One region of the Streptomyces sp. NBC_01089 genome, then DNA from elsewhere that is predicted to be linked to it. Evidence: riboswitches for the same ligand, from Rfam matches in the RefSeq annotation. Region 1 holds a riboswitch; the other holds the start of a gene.

Region 1 (7,083 bases):
GAGCGGTGATGATCTCCTCGACGGGGACGGACTCGTCGTCGCGGTGCGTGTAGTAGAGGTCGATGTAGTCGGTGCGCAGCCTGCGCAGCGACTCGTCGGCGGCGGCCTTGATGTTCTTGGCCGAGAGCCCCCGGTACTGGGGGTGCATGCCGACCTTGGTCGCGATCACCACATCGGCGCGGTTGCCCCGCGCGGCCAGCCAGTTGCCGATGACGGTCTCGGACTCGCCGCCCTTGTTGCCCGGCACCCACGAGGAGTACGTGTCGGCGGTGTCGATGAAGTTGCCGCCGGCGGCGGTGTACGCGTCGAGCACCGCGAAGGACTGTTCTTCGTCGGCGCCCCACCCGAAGACGTTGCCGCCGAGGGAGAGCGGGAAGACCTGGAGGCCGGAGGAGCCGAGTGCGCGGAGAGAAGTCATAGGCTGGTCAACCCCCGTTCGGCCCGGCCCTATTCCGTCGGACTCCGGCCGTACGAACGAACCGGCAGCCCTGACGTCGGGGGGATGCCGTCAGGGCTGCCGGGGTGCGGGATGCCGTCGCCGGCCGGCGGTACGCGCCGGCGGGAGACAGAAAGGGGGCAGAGGGCCATCAGGGGCCGGCCCTCAAGGGTCAGCCCCTCGGAGTCCAGCCGCTCAGGGGTTGAGGCCCTTGCCCTGGAGCCAGGTCATGGGGTCGATCGGGTCGCCGCCGCCCGGGCGGACCTCCACGTGCACATGCGGGCCCGTGACATTGCCGGTGGCGCCGACACGGCCGATGACCTCGCCCGTGGTGACCTTCTGACCGGCGCTGACACCGAGCGACGACTGGTGGCAGAACCACAGCTCCGTACCGTCGTCGAGCGTGATCACCGTGCGGTAGCCGTATGCCCCCGCCCAGCCGGCCGACTTGACCGTGCCGCTGTGCACGGCCTTGATCGGGGTGCCGGTCGGGGCGGCGAAGTCGAGGCCGGTGTGGTGGCCCGACGACCACATCGAACCGCCGTCGTTGAAGCGCGAGGTGAGGGTGTACGAGGAGACGGGCAGCGAGTAGCTCTTCGCCAGCTTGGCGAGCCGCTCCTTCTCCGCCTTGGCCTTGGCCTCCGCCTCGGCCTTCTTCTTGGCCGCCTTCTCCTTGGCCGCGGCCTCGTCCTGCTTCTTCGCCGCCTCGGCCGATGCCTTCTCCGCGGCCGCCTTCTCGGCTGCCGCCTTGGCCTCGTCCTCGACCGCGCCCTGCTGCTGCTCGGCCTGCTGGATGATCCGCGCGCGGAGCGCCTCGCCCGCGTCCGAGCTGCCCTTGCCGGTGGCCGCCGCCGTGGTCAGCGCCGCGTTGGTCGCGTCCGCCGTGCTGCCGTGGTCCGACGAACCGCCGGCCAGATCGGCGACCAGCGACCCCACGCCGGGCAGCGACTCGGCCTCCGGCAGCTTGTCCTTGACGGACTGCGGAAGGTCGGGGAGGGAGATCGGGAGCGGCGGCTTGCTCTGGGCGCTGGCCATACCGCCCGCGCCGACGGCTGCGATCACGCCGACGCCGAGCACCGTCGAGCTGCGGGCGAGACCGCTGCGCTGCTTGGCGACCCGGTGTTTGCCGCGGACCGGACGGAGGGAATCCTCAGTGGGGTTCCACTCGTCGAACGTACCGCTGTCCTCGCCGCCGAAACCGAGAGCATCGTCGTCCGGGAAGTAAAGCGTTTCGGGGGCAGGGTTGTTGGACGCCACGGAGGCGCACTCCTTTCCTTCCTTACCGCCTACCGGGTTAGCTGACGGGTTCGGAGCAGGAAGGTCTCCTACGGGCAGCCCTTGCGGAGAAGCCCGATTCACCCCAATTGGTGGTTCCCCGGTTCCCTTGCGGGATTCGGCGCGTGCGCGCGGTGCCGCCTCTTGCGACGACTGGGACAACCGCGCTGCGTTATCGAACGTTAATAGACGCGAGGGCCGGATTCCAAGCTGTTCCGACTGATCGTTAACGGCTTTGGCCTGCACTTATCGGTGCATACAGGGGCGCATTCGGGCGACTTGATCAGCCCTCAGGAGCGGCCGGGAAACATCGAGTTTCTGATAGTGAGTCAAATGTTATGCGGAGGGGTGCTCTTCGACTACGGATCGTGTCGCTCCCGGTGAATGATCCCCACCGTCCTGCGCCGGTCCGGCTGCCCCTGCAGCGGACGGCCCACCGCGAGCAGCGCCATGTCGTCCGTGGAGTGCCCGCCGGTGTGCAGCCGTACGTCGTCGGACACCGCCGTCAGCAGTTCCTCGGGCCCGGGGAAGATCCGGCCGCGCAGCCGCTCCTGCGGTTCGTAGAAGGCCCCTTGCGCGTTCCTCGCCTCGGACAGCCCGTCGGTGTAGAGCAGCAGCGTGGCCCCCGGCGGGAACTCGGTCTCGTCCGCCCGGTCCGGCCAGGCCGCCAGATCGGAGAGCCCCAGCGGCAGCGCGGGGTCGGCCGGCGCGAGGACGTGGATGCTCCCGTCCGCGTACAGCAGCAGCGGCTCGGGGTGCCCCCGGTTGAGCAGCCGGATCAGTCCCTGGTCGCCGCGCGGGATCTCGGCGAGCGCCGCCGTGGTGAACCCCTCGAAGGCGTCGAGTCCCTCGCGGCGCACCCCCTCACGGGTCAGCGCACGCTCCAGCCGCTGGGCGACCTCCTCGATCGTGACCTCCTGCTCGGCGGCCTCCCGGAAGGCCCCGATCACCACGGCCACGGCCTCGACGGCACCGAGCCCCTTGCCCCGCACATCCCCCACCACCAGCCGCACCCCGTACGGAGTGTCCTGTACGGCGAAGAGATCACCGCCGATGAAGGTGCCGGCCTGCGCCGCCTCGTACCGCGCCGCGATATGCAGCCCGGCGATCCGCTCGGAAGGCACCGGCAGCACGGCGCGCTGCGCGGTCTCCGCCACCACCCGGGCCGACGCGAGCTCCTCGCCGCTGACCCGGATGACGCGGTTGATGATGAGGGCGACGACCGACACCGTGATGACGGTGATCAGCTCGGTGATCGCGGAGCCCCTGGCCGAGGTGTCGTCGTAGAGATGCAGCCCCGCGATGGCCAGCACCGCGATGATGCCTGTGATCAGGGTGGCCCGGTACGAGAAGAGCGGGGCGGCGATCACGGGCGCGGCGGCGAAGAACGGGGCGGCCGTGAACGCGGGCGGCGTCAGCTGGTCGAAGACCAGCCCGCCCACGATCAGCACGGCGGGCAGCGCCCGGACGAACCGACGCGCCCGGGTCGACTCCTCTCGCTGCCCCACCAGTACCCTCCTGCCCGGTCCGTAAAGCGGCGGACGGTACCGCGCCCCACCAGGCTGGCCGCACCCACGCCGGTGTGCGATTCGGCCACGGCCAAGTGGGGGAAGCGGGGCGGCGGAGATCCGGGCGGGGGCGCGGGCGGGGCGGCGGGGGCCACGTCCGTACGTCGCACGGCGCGGAGGCCACCTCCGTACGCACGGCCCGGGGCCCCGTACGCACGGCCCGAAGGCCACCTCCGTACGCGCGGCCCGGGGGCCGCCTCCGTACGGCGGCGCGGGTCAGCCGTGCAGCGCGACCGCCGACACCAGGACCACGGCGAGCGCCATCGCGAGGAACAGCAGATAGGCCCCCAGCGCCCGCCCCCGGTCTCCGGCGGCCAGCTGCCGGGCCAGCACCCACCCGAACACCACGGCCTCGGCCCCTCCCCCGGCGACCCCGGCAGCCGGCCACCGCAGCCCCAGCAGTACGGCGACGGCCGCGACCGTGTGCACCGCCCCGAGAAGCGAGACGACCCAGAGCCGCCGCCCGGCGACGACCCCCAGGCGCGTGAGCTGATCGAGCCGCTCCAGCCCCACCCGGCTCCGCGCCACGGACGCGATCGCCGACGGCACGACCTCCAGCAACAGCAGAACGCTCAGAACCACCCGCAGTACGAACACGCCAGCCCCGCCCCCGATCGGTACACCGGTCCCGGCACCTGTCCGGAAACAGGCCGGGAAACGACCGAAGGCCCAGCACATGATGTGCTGGGCCTTCGAACTTGAGTAGCGGGGACAGGATTTGAACCTGCGACCTCTGGGTTATGAGCCCAGCGAGCTACCGAGCTGCTCCACCCCGCGTCGGTAAACCCAACTCTACGGCATGCGCGGGGGTGGTTCGAACCATTACCGGGAACAGCCCGGAATCAGCTCCCACCGGAACGCTTCCGGGCCCCACAGATCCGGACCGCACAGAAACGTCCCGCCCGGCCGAAGCCGAAGCGGGACGCTTCATCGCAGGTCAGCAGGAGATCCTCCGCGACCCTCACTCGTAGACCGTGTGGGACTCGAACCCACAACCAATGGATTAAAAGTCCACTGCTCTGCCAATTGAGCTAACGGTCCGTGCTGACGCACCCCCCGAGCATAGCGGGAGCGTGCCCCGCAGCCGATCGGGTATCCCCCACCGGGCACGTCGGACTCCGGCCGGCGGCCGGTGCGGGCCGTCGGCCGGAGTGGCGTGGCTGAGCGGTGGGATCCTGCCCGGAGCGCGCCGGTTGCGCCGCTCGGGGGGTGTCAGGGGGTGTCAGGGGGTGTCAGGGCCCTGGAGTACCTGGAGGTAGTTGCCGTCCGGGTCCAGCAGGGTGGAGAAGATCCATCCGCCCCCGGTGTCCTCGACCGGCCTGACCCAGGTGACGCCGAGGGTGTTGAAGTGCCGCTCGGCCGCCCGGATGTCGCGCACCACGATGTTGACGAGGTGCCGGCCGGGCTCGGCGGCCTTGTCCGCCACATCGTCGCGGCGGTCGAAGCCGATGATCGCCTGCTGACCGATGATCAGCATGTGGCCCTCCCAGCGGGCGCCCAGCGGCTCCAGTGCGGCGCGGTACCACTCGATGAGGGGTTCGGGGTCCGTGCTGCCGAGGACGACGCCGAGTCCGGTGATGTTGCCCGGGGTTGTCATGGGGTGTGCCTCCTTCTCGTCTTCTCTTCGGACGTGCTCCTTGGCGGGCGGCTTCTGCCGCGCCCACAAGGGGGTGACCGCCCCGGACCCCGAAAGTCATCGGCCGGCGCCGGACCGGCCCCGGACACAGCAGAGCGGGCCCCTCCGTGAAGGAGGAGCCCGCTCAGTGATTCAACGGCTCACGCCGGCGGACAGGTGTCAGCCGTTGCGCTTCCAGCGCGGCTTGTCGTCGCGGCGGCCGAACGAACCGGTGCCGGTGCCCGTACCCGTCGTGCGGTGGTCGTCGCGGCGGCCGGTCGGACGGTCGCTGCTGCCGGAGCGGAAACCACCGGTGGGGCGGTCGTCGCGGCGGTCGCGGTTGAACGGACGGTCGCTGCCGCGGTGGCCGCCGGTGGGGCGGTCCTCACGGCGCTGGAAACCACCGCGGTCGTCACGGCGGTCGCCGCCACGGAAACCACCGGACGGACGGTCGTTGTCACGACGCTCGCCCCCACGGAAACCACCACCGGAACCACCCGACGGACGGTCGTCACGGCGGAAGCCGCCACCGTTGCCACCACGGTCGTCACGGCGGTCGCCGCCACGGAAACCACCGGACGGACGGTCGTTGTCACGACGCTCGCCCCCACGGAAACCACCACCGGAACCACCCGACGGACGGTCGTCGCGACGGAAGCCGCCACCGTTGCCACCACGGTCGTCACGGCGCTGGAAACCGCCGCGGTCACCACCACGGTCGTCACGGCGCTGGAAACCACCGCGGTCACCACCACGGTCGCCGCCGCGGTATCCACCACGGTCGCCGCCCCGGTCGTCACGGCGTCCGAAGTTGCCGCGGTCGTCGCGGCGCTCCTCGCGCTGCTCCGCCCTCGGCTGCTCCGGTACGGCGGCCGCGATCTCGGCCTCGGCGGCCTGCAGCACCTCGGCGACAGCGGCCTCGGGGTCGTCACCGCGCTCGCGGGCGGCACGCGCCACCAGGCGGTCGGCCTCCTCGCGCAGCTCGGTCGCCCGGCGCTGGATGCGCTCCAGCTCACGGGTGAGGTCCTTGGCCTCGCGCTCCGCCTGCTTGGCGGCGTTGTTCGCGGAGTCGGCCTGGACCTCGGTCAGCGAACGGGCACCGGTGATCTCGGCGACCTCGGGCTCGAAGGCCCCGGCCCCCTGGACGATGTGGCGCGTGGCGTCGACGCCCGCGTCCTCCATCAGCCGGAAGATCTGCCGGCGCTGGTGCGGCAGCGACAGCGAGACGACCGTGCCGGACTTGCCGGCGCGGGCGGTACGGCCCGAGCGGTGCAGGTAGTCCTTGTGGTCCCCGGCCGGGTCCACGTTCAGGACCAGGTCGATGCCGTCGACGTGGATACCGCGGGCGGCGACGTCGGTCGCGACGAGCGCGTTGACGTAACCGTCCTTGAAGTCGGCGAGCACGCGGGTCCGGGCGCCCTGGGTCATACCGCCGTGCAGGGCGTCCGCCTTGACGCCCGACTCGACGAGCTGCTCGGCGATACGGTCGGCGCCCAGCTGGGTCCGTACGAAGATGATCGTGCGGCCCTTGCGGGCGGCGATCGCGGCCGTGACGGGCGCCTTGTCCTTCGGCTTCACGACGAGGACGTGGTGCGACATGGTCGAGACGTTGCCCTGGGCGCTGTCCACCTCGTGGCTGACCGGGTTGGTCAGGTAGCGCTTGACCAGCGTGCCGATCTCGTTCTCCATGGTGGCGGAGAAGAGCATCCGCTGGCCGCCGCCGGGGATCTGGTCGAGCAGCTCGGTGACCTCGGGCAGGAAGCCCAGGTCGGACATCTGGTCGGCCTCGTCGAGGACGGCGACCTGGACGCTCGCCAGCGAGCAGGCGCCGCGGTTGATGATGTCGCGCAGCCGGCCCGGGGTGGCGACGAGGACGTCGACACCGCGCTCGAGGGCGTAGATCTGGTTGGACATCGACGTACCGCCGCAGACGACCTTCATCTTCAGGCCGAGCACGTCGCCGTACGGCTGGAGCGCGTCCGCGACCTGCATCGCGAGCTCACGGGTCGGGGTGAGGATGATGCCGCGCGGCTTCTTCTTCTCGGTGTGCCCGCCGGCCAGCGTCGCCAGCAGCGGGAGGCCGAAGGAGAGGGTCTTGCCGGAGCCGGTACGGCCGCGGCCGAGGATGTCCTTGCCAGCCAGGGCGTCCGGGATGGTCGCGGCCTGGATCGGGAAGGGCGCGGTGACGC
Region 2 (7,083 bases), 790 kb from region 1:
CCGTCTCGACGACGTCCGGGTTGCCGCACGGGCAGCGGTGCGCGATGGCGCGCAGCCCGCGGGGCGGGCGGCCGAGCTGCTCCTTGAACGCGCTGATGTCCGCGTCGGTGGGCTCGGTATGTTCGGTCTGCGGAGGGGGCGTTTCCATGCCTGCCTTGGATCTGAGTACGTGTGAGGTGAGTGCCTGTGAAGTGAGTGCCTGTGAAGTCAGGTGCGTGGCCGGAGGCGGAGGCGCGTGGCGTACGGCGTGGCTAGGGGCCCTTGGTACGGTCCGCGCTGTCCACGCCGTCCCACAGGTTCGAGTACCACGGCCGGTCAGCCGCGCCCTTGCCGCCGGAGCGCTGGGTGCGGGAGTCGGGATCGACCATCGTGTAGTTGGTCTCCCCCGGCCGCACATAGTGCAGTTGCTCGCGGGCCAGCCGCTCCACGTACGCGTTGTCCTGGAGGCGGGCCTTCTCGTCCCGCAGCTCCTCGACGCGCGCCTTCGCGTCGCTGACCTGGCGCCGCTGGTCGGCGATGTCGTTGCGCTGGGACACGTACTGCCGCATCGGATACGCGAGCGCCACCACCAGGGTGCAGAGCACCATCAGCAGTATCGCCGCCCGGCCGGTGAGCCGGGGCCTGCGCGCCTGGCGCCTGGACTGGGAACGGTAGACACGGGCCGCGGTCTGCTCGCCGAGCACCCTGAGCCTGGTCGCGGTGGAGAACCGGTCCCGGTTCCCTGCCATGCCGCCTCCCCGTTACACACGCACGTCCGTCCCCGGACACGGTACGGGACCGGGTACGGGGACGGCTGCGCGTGGCTGCGCCTTTACTGCTGATTCAGCTGATTCAGCTCTTTATTCAGTTCTTCGGCCGTGCCGGCGCCCGCCGTGTCAGCTGGAGCGGAAGCGCGGGAACGCCGAGCGGCCCGCGTACACCGCGGCGTCGTCGAGGATCTCCTCGATGCGCAGCAGCTGGTTGTACTTGGCGACGCGGTCCGAGCGGGCCGGGGCGCCGGTCTTGATCTGGCCGCAGTTCACGGCGACCGCGAGGTCGGCGATGGTGACGTCCTCGGTCTCGCCGGAGCGGTGCGACATCATGCACTTGAAGCCGTTGCGCTGGGCGAGCTCGACGGCGTCGAGGGTCTCGGTCAGCGAACCGATCTGGTTGACCTTGACGAGCAGGGCGTTGGCGGAGCCCTCCTCGATGCCACGGGCCAGCCGCTCCGGGTTGGTGACGAAGAGGTCGTCGCCGACGATCTGGACCTTGGCGCCCAGCTTGTCGGTGATGACCTTCCAGCCGTCCCAGTCGTCCTCGTACAGCGGGTCCTCGATGGAGACGAGCGGGTACGAGGCGACGAGCTCCTCGTAGTACTCGGTCATCTCGGCGGCCGAGCGGGACTTGCCCTCGAACTCGTACTTGCCGTCCTTGTAGAACTCGGAGGCGGCGACGTCGAGCGCGAGCGCGATGTCCTTGCCCGGCGCGTAACCGGCCTCCTTGATGGCCTCCAGGATGAGGTCGAGGGCGGCGCGGTTCGACTCCAGGTTCGGCGCGAAGCCGCCCTCGTCACCGAGGCCGGTCGACAGACCCTTGGTCTTCAGGACCTTCTTGAGGGTGTGGTAGACCTCGGCGCCCCAGCGGAGCGCCTCCGAGAAGGACTCGGCGCCGATCGGCGCGATCATGAACTCCTGGATGTCGACGTTGGAGTCGGCGTGCGACCCGCCGTTCAGGATGTTCATCATCGGAACGGGCAGCAGGTGCGCGTTCGGGCCGCCCAGGTAACGGAAGAGCGGGAGGTCGGAAGCCTCGGACGCGGCGTGCGCCACGGCGAGCGAGACGCCGAGGATGGCGTTGGCGCCGAGCGAGCCCTTGTTCTCCGTCGCGTCCAGGTCGAACATCGCCTGGTCGATCAGGCGCTGCTCGGTGGCGTCGTAGCCGACGAGCTCCGGGCCGATCTGCTCGATGACGGCGAGGACTGCCTTCTCGACACCCTTGCCCTGGTAACGGTTGGGGTCACCGTCGCGGAGCTCGATGGCCTCGAACGCACCGGTGGAGGCGCCGGACGGGACGGCGGCACGGCCCGTGCTGCCGTCGTCGAGGCCGACCTCGACCTCGACCGTGGGGTTGCCTCGGGAGTCCAGGATTTCCCGGGCTACGACGACGTCGATGGACGGCACTAGCATCTCCTTCTGGGATGTGACGCTATGGGCGCAGGGTCTCTTTGTCCTTGGCCTTGCGACAAGAGCCTAACCGGCTCGGGGGGATCAACCGGCAGGGCGCCCGGACCCTGGGACGAAAAAGGGCCCAAAAGATCGTATGACGGTGTGAAAGTCAGCAAATTTACTGACTGGTAACCGGCGGACAGGCCCCCGGCCCGGCGCGTACGGGGGAGTCGCGCCGGGCCGGGGGTGCTGGGGGAGAGCCGATATCAGCTCAGGTGGAGCTGCTGACCGGGGAAGATCAGGTTGGCGTCCTTCACGATGTCCTTGTTCAGGTCGTAGACCTTCTTCCAGCCACCGGAGACGTGCTCGGCCTTGGCGATCGTGGAGAGGGTGTCGCCGGCCTTGACCTTGTACTCGCCGTCGCCCTTCTGGATCGTCCGCGGCGCGGCGTGCTTCGGAGCGGCCGGCGCACTGGTGCGGGCCTCGCTGCGCGAAGCGGCCTGCTGGTCGCTGTGGCTGCTCTGCTGGTCGGCGCTCGACGAGGAGGAGCTGTTCGACGAGGTCGAGACGTCCGGGCTCGGGCCACCGCTGGTCAGGTTGCCGGCACCGGCGCAGGACCAGGCGCCCGGGCCCTGCATGGCGAGGAGCTTCTCGGCGGTGGCGATCTGCTGGCCCTTGGTGGCGAGGTCGGCACGCGGGGCGTACTGCGTACCACCGGCGGCGGCCCAGCTGGAGTTGTTGAACTGCAGGCCACCGTAGTAACCGTTGCCCGTGTTGGTGGACCAGTTGCCACCGGACTCGCACTGCGCGACGGCGTCCCAGGTGGAGACCGAGGCGGCGGACGCGGAGGTCGCACCGATCAGCGGCACGGCCACGGCCGCACCGGCGACACCGGCGAGCGTGGCGACACGGACGGCCTTCGAGGGGCGACGGTGCTTGGACTTGCTGGAAAACAGCATGAAGAATCTCCTCACCGACGCCTACGAGGTGAGCTGTCGGGTTCGGGCCAATGAGTTGCCCGGCTGCGCGGCCTAGCGCACAGCTTCACCCCAAGCCGGTCCCGGTTCGTGCCGTTCTCTGACTCTGAACGGACGGCCGGCCCCGGCGCTTACCTGGGTCCCCCGCTCCTGCCTGCGGCGCTTCTTAGCGTCAACTGCTTCCCTTCGACCGATGGCAGGATTCGGCGTGGCGATCGAAGAGGCCCGCGGTGCGAGCGGTCTGACCGTAATCACAGGACCCCCCGATATTCAAAGATGAACATCGGCGAGCAAATCCCTGGTTTACGACCACGCATGTCCCGTTTTCGCAGGTGAGGGGCGGCGTGCGCCGGGCGGACAGTCCGGACATTCAGCAGGACCGACGAGAGCCATGTCTCACTCGAACAGAAGCGGACATACAGGAGCTAACTACCCCTGTTTTGGGTCGAGATCAAGGCTCTGGCCAGGAACGATGAAGTCCGGGTCGTCTCCGACCGTCTGATGGTTCGCCGCATAGAGCGCGGGCCATCCGCCGGGCAGATCGTGCGCCTTGGCGATGGCCCAGAGGTTGTCACCCGCGCGGACGGTGTAGCTGCCGTCCGTACGGGCGTCATCCCGGGAGGGGTTTCCGCCGCGCGAGGCATGGCGGCCGGCCTCGTCGCGGCTCGTGCCCGACCCGTCGTCGGCGCCACCCCGGTGCTTACCGGCCCCCGAGTCGGCGGATGTCGCCGAGTCAGAAGGCGCGGGCGTCCCGGAGTCGGGCGTGTCGGGCGTGTCGGACGCACTGGAGTCCACGGTTCCCGAAGTACCCGCCTTGCCGGTCTTGCCCGTCTTGCCTGAATCAGGCGAAGAGTCCGAACCGCCCGTTGCGTCCGAAGAAGAGCCGGATGACGGAGATGACGGAGATGACGGAGATGCGGAGCTGGAAGGGGAGCCCGAGGGCGAATCGGACGGGCTCGGGCTCGCCGATGACTGCTTCGACGGTGTCTGCCCCGTATCGTCCGCATTCGCTCCGGCAGTCGCATCCGCGCTCGCGTCCGGGTCCGCCGCGTCCTTCCCCGAGCCGGCCGAAGCCGAGGGGGTCGGGCTCGCGGTGTCCGGGGAGCCCGGGTCCACGGTGGCCGTGTCCGCGTCCCCCTTCGTCAGCCCGGCGATGGCCGCGCAACTGGCCCAGGGCGTCGCACCCTCGGCCGCGTACACCTTCTGGGCCACGGCTATCTGCTGGGAGCGGCTGGCCAGGTCGGGGCGGGCCGCGTACTGCCCGCCGCCGTACTTGTCCCAGGTCGTCTGCGAGAACTGGAGTCCGCCGTAGTGGCCGTTGCCGAGGTCGGCGCTCCAGATGCCGCCGCTCTCGCACAGCGCCACCCGGTCCCAGGTCGTGGCGTCGGCCGCGTGGGCGCCGGTCGATGCCAGCAGCGGAAGGGCGATGGCCGAGCCCGTAACTCCTGCCGCTACGACAAGAGCTGGAGCCTGACGGGGGCGGCGGTGCCGACCGTTCCCGGTGCGCATGCGGTGGCCTTCCGTGTGACGGATGAGTCGAGGGGTGAACGTAGCCGCACTCGAACGCCAGTCACAAGTCGATGCAGCGGAGATCACGTGAAAGTCACATTCTTGACGGCACGTCAGTCATGTACTGGTCAGGCCGTCAGACCGGCGGGTCACCGGCCCGGGTGCCGAACTCCACCGGAAGCGTGCGCAATCCCCGCATGATGAGCCCGCCGCGCCAGCGCAAATCCCCCGGTTCCACCGCAAGTCGCAGCTCCGGAAGGCGCCGCAGCAGGGTGGCGAGCGCGGTCTGTGCCTCCAGCCGGGCGAGTGGGGCGCCCAGGCAGTAGTGGATGCCGTGTCCGTAGCCGAGGTGCTGGTTGTCGGTGCGCGAGAGGTCGAGCGTGTCGGGCTCGGTGAAACGCTCGGGGTCGCGGTCGGCGGCGGCCAGCACGACGAGTACGGGATCGCCCTCCGCGACGGCCTGCCCGCCCAGGGTCAGCGCCTCGGTGGCGAACCGCCAGGTCGCCAGCTCCACCGGTCCGTCGTAACGCAGCAGTTCCTCGACACCGGTGGCGAGGAGGCCGCTCTCCCCCGCCGCCAGTGACGCCTCAAGGCGTTCGCGCTGGTCCGGGTTGCGGAGCAGCGCGTACATCCCGTTGCCGATGAGGTTGACCGTCGTCTCGAACCCGGCGAAGAGCAGGATGAACGCCATGGCGGCCGCTTCGTTCTCGGTCAGGTGCTCGCCGTCGTCGCTCGCCCTGATGAGCCCGGAGATGAGGTCGTCGCCGGGGTTCTCGCGCTTGCGGTGGATGAGTTCGGCGAGGTAGTTCCGCATCTTCTTGACCGACCTGGCGACCCCGCCGCGCGGGCCGCCGCCGTGACGGATCATCATGCCCGCCCAGTCGCGGAAGTCGTCCTGGTCCTCGCGGGGGACGCCCAGCAGGTCGCAGATGGCGTAGATGGGGAGCGGGAACGCGACGTCATGGATGAGGTCGGCCTGCCCGTCCGCCACGAAGGCGTCGATCAGCTGGTCCGTCAGCTCCTGTACGCGCGGGGCGAAGAGCGCCACGGTGCGCGGGGTGAACGCCTTGGAGACCAGGCGCCGCAGCCGGGTGTGGTCCGGCGGGTCGATGTTCAGCAGATGCGTCATCAGCTCCGCCTTGCGCTCGCCCGGAATGCCGGTCTTGCCCTTGGCGTGCGGGGACTCCGCGTGGTGGGCGGGGTTCTTCGACAGCCGGGGCTCGGCGAGTGCCGCCCGCGCGTCCGCGTACCGGGTCACGAGCCATGCCTCCACGCCGCTGGGGAGCGCGGTCCTGTGGACGGGCGCGTTCTCCCGCAGCCAGGCGTAGGCGGGGTACGGGTCGGTCGCGAACTCCCAGGTGAAGAGGGCGGGGGCCGGGCCTGCGGTGCTGTTGTCGGTCACTCCTCGACGGTAGTCGTACCGGGTGCGGCCTTCTCCGCGGCCCGGATCGCGTCCCGGTACGCCCGTGCCGCGGCGCGCAGTGCCGCCTCCGGGTCCGTGCCGGCCGCCTCCGCGCTCGCGGCCAGGGCGAGCAGCCGGTAGCCGACGCCCTCGCCCGTCGGCAGCGGTACGTCGAGCTGCGAACCCCGCACCCGCGAGGTCAGCTTCGCCGCGAGCGCGAGGGCCGGCTGGCCGACCGGGACGCCGTCCGTCACCGATGTGCGCTGCTTCTCGATCGCCTTGGTCCGGTTCCAGTGGGCGTGGACGTCCTCGGCGGTCTCCGCCGTCTCGTCGCCGAACACATGCGGGTGGCGGCGGATCAGCTTCTCGACCAGGCCGCCCGCGACATCGTCGATGGAGAAGGGCTCGTCCCCTTCTCCATCCTCTCCTTCTTCGCCGGTGCCCTCCTGGGCGATCCGGGCGTGGAAGACGACCTGGAGCAGGACGTCACCCAGTTCCTCGCGCAGTTCGTCGCGGTCGCCGTCCTCGATCGCCTCGACGAGTTCGTACGCCTCCTCGATCAGGTACTTGGCGAGCCCCCGGTGGGTCTGCTGGGAGGTCCACGGGCACTCGCGGCGTACCCGGTCCATCACCTGCACCAGGTCGAGCAGGCGTGCGCCGGGCAGATCGTACGAACCGGGCAGCAGCTCCAGATCCGGCATCCGCACCCGGCCACTGCCCGCGAGCCTGGCCAGGCCGTCGGTCAGCTGCCGGTCGCCCTCGCCCGACGGGAGGACGACGACCGTGCGGCCGCCCGCGCACTCCTCGACCAGCCGGTGCGCGTCGGGTGCCGTCTGCTCGACGGTCACGCCTGCCTCACGGAGATACGGCAGCTCCGGATGGCCCGCGTCCGCGCAGAGCACCCGGTCCGCCGTGTGCAGCAGCTGCCAGGCCGGCCAGGACAGCAGTCCCGGCGCGACCCGGTGGCTGGTGGTCAGCAGCACGACCCGGCCGGGGGCGGCCGCGTCGTCAGAGGCGGAAGAGGCGTCGGGGGTGTTCTCAGCGGTCACCC

What was found. A riboswitch is a leader RNA that binds a small molecule or an ion and turns the genes downstream of it on or off. The one in region 1 is predicted to bind cyclic di-AMP.
Region 2: it holds a riboswitch for cyclic di-AMP, as region 1 does, so the genes downstream of both, OG510_RS23405 (transglycosylase family protein) here and OG510_RS19660 (M23 family metallopeptidase) in region 1, are expected to answer to the same signal.

The regions. Positions count from the first base shown of each region.
Region 1 is NZ_CP108660.1:4,407,614-4,414,696, reverse strand. It holds gene OG510_RS19665 (aldo/keto reductase) at 1-418, opposite strand, end outside; gene OG510_RS19660 (M23 family metallopeptidase) at 632-1,693, opposite strand; cyclic di-AMP (ydaO/yuaA leader) riboswitch at 1,705-1,845, opposite strand; gene OG510_RS19655 (PP2C family protein-serine/threonine phosphatase) at 2,071-3,219, opposite strand; gene OG510_RS19650 (hypothetical protein) at 3,496-3,876, opposite strand; tRNA gene OG510_RS19645 (tRNA-Met) at 3,983-4,056, opposite strand; tRNA gene OG510_RS19640 (tRNA-Lys) at 4,248-4,320, opposite strand; gene OG510_RS19635 (VOC family protein) at 4,502-4,876, opposite strand; gene OG510_RS19630 (DEAD/DEAH box helicase) at 5,075-7,083, opposite strand, start outside.
Region 2 is NZ_CP108660.1:5,197,977-5,205,059, reverse strand. It holds gene OG510_RS23420 (DUF501 domain-containing protein) at 1-148, opposite strand, end outside; gene OG510_RS23415 (septum formation initiator family protein) at 252-728, opposite strand; gene eno (phosphopyruvate hydratase) at 876-2,165, opposite strand; gene OG510_RS23405 (transglycosylase family protein) at 2,411-3,103, opposite strand; cyclic di-AMP (ydaO/yuaA leader) riboswitch at 3,107-3,293, opposite strand; gene OG510_RS23400 (transglycosylase family protein) at 3,551-4,630, opposite strand; gene OG510_RS23395 (cytochrome P450) at 4,767-6,032, opposite strand; gene OG510_RS23390 (nucleoside triphosphate pyrophosphohydrolase) at 6,029-7,081, opposite strand.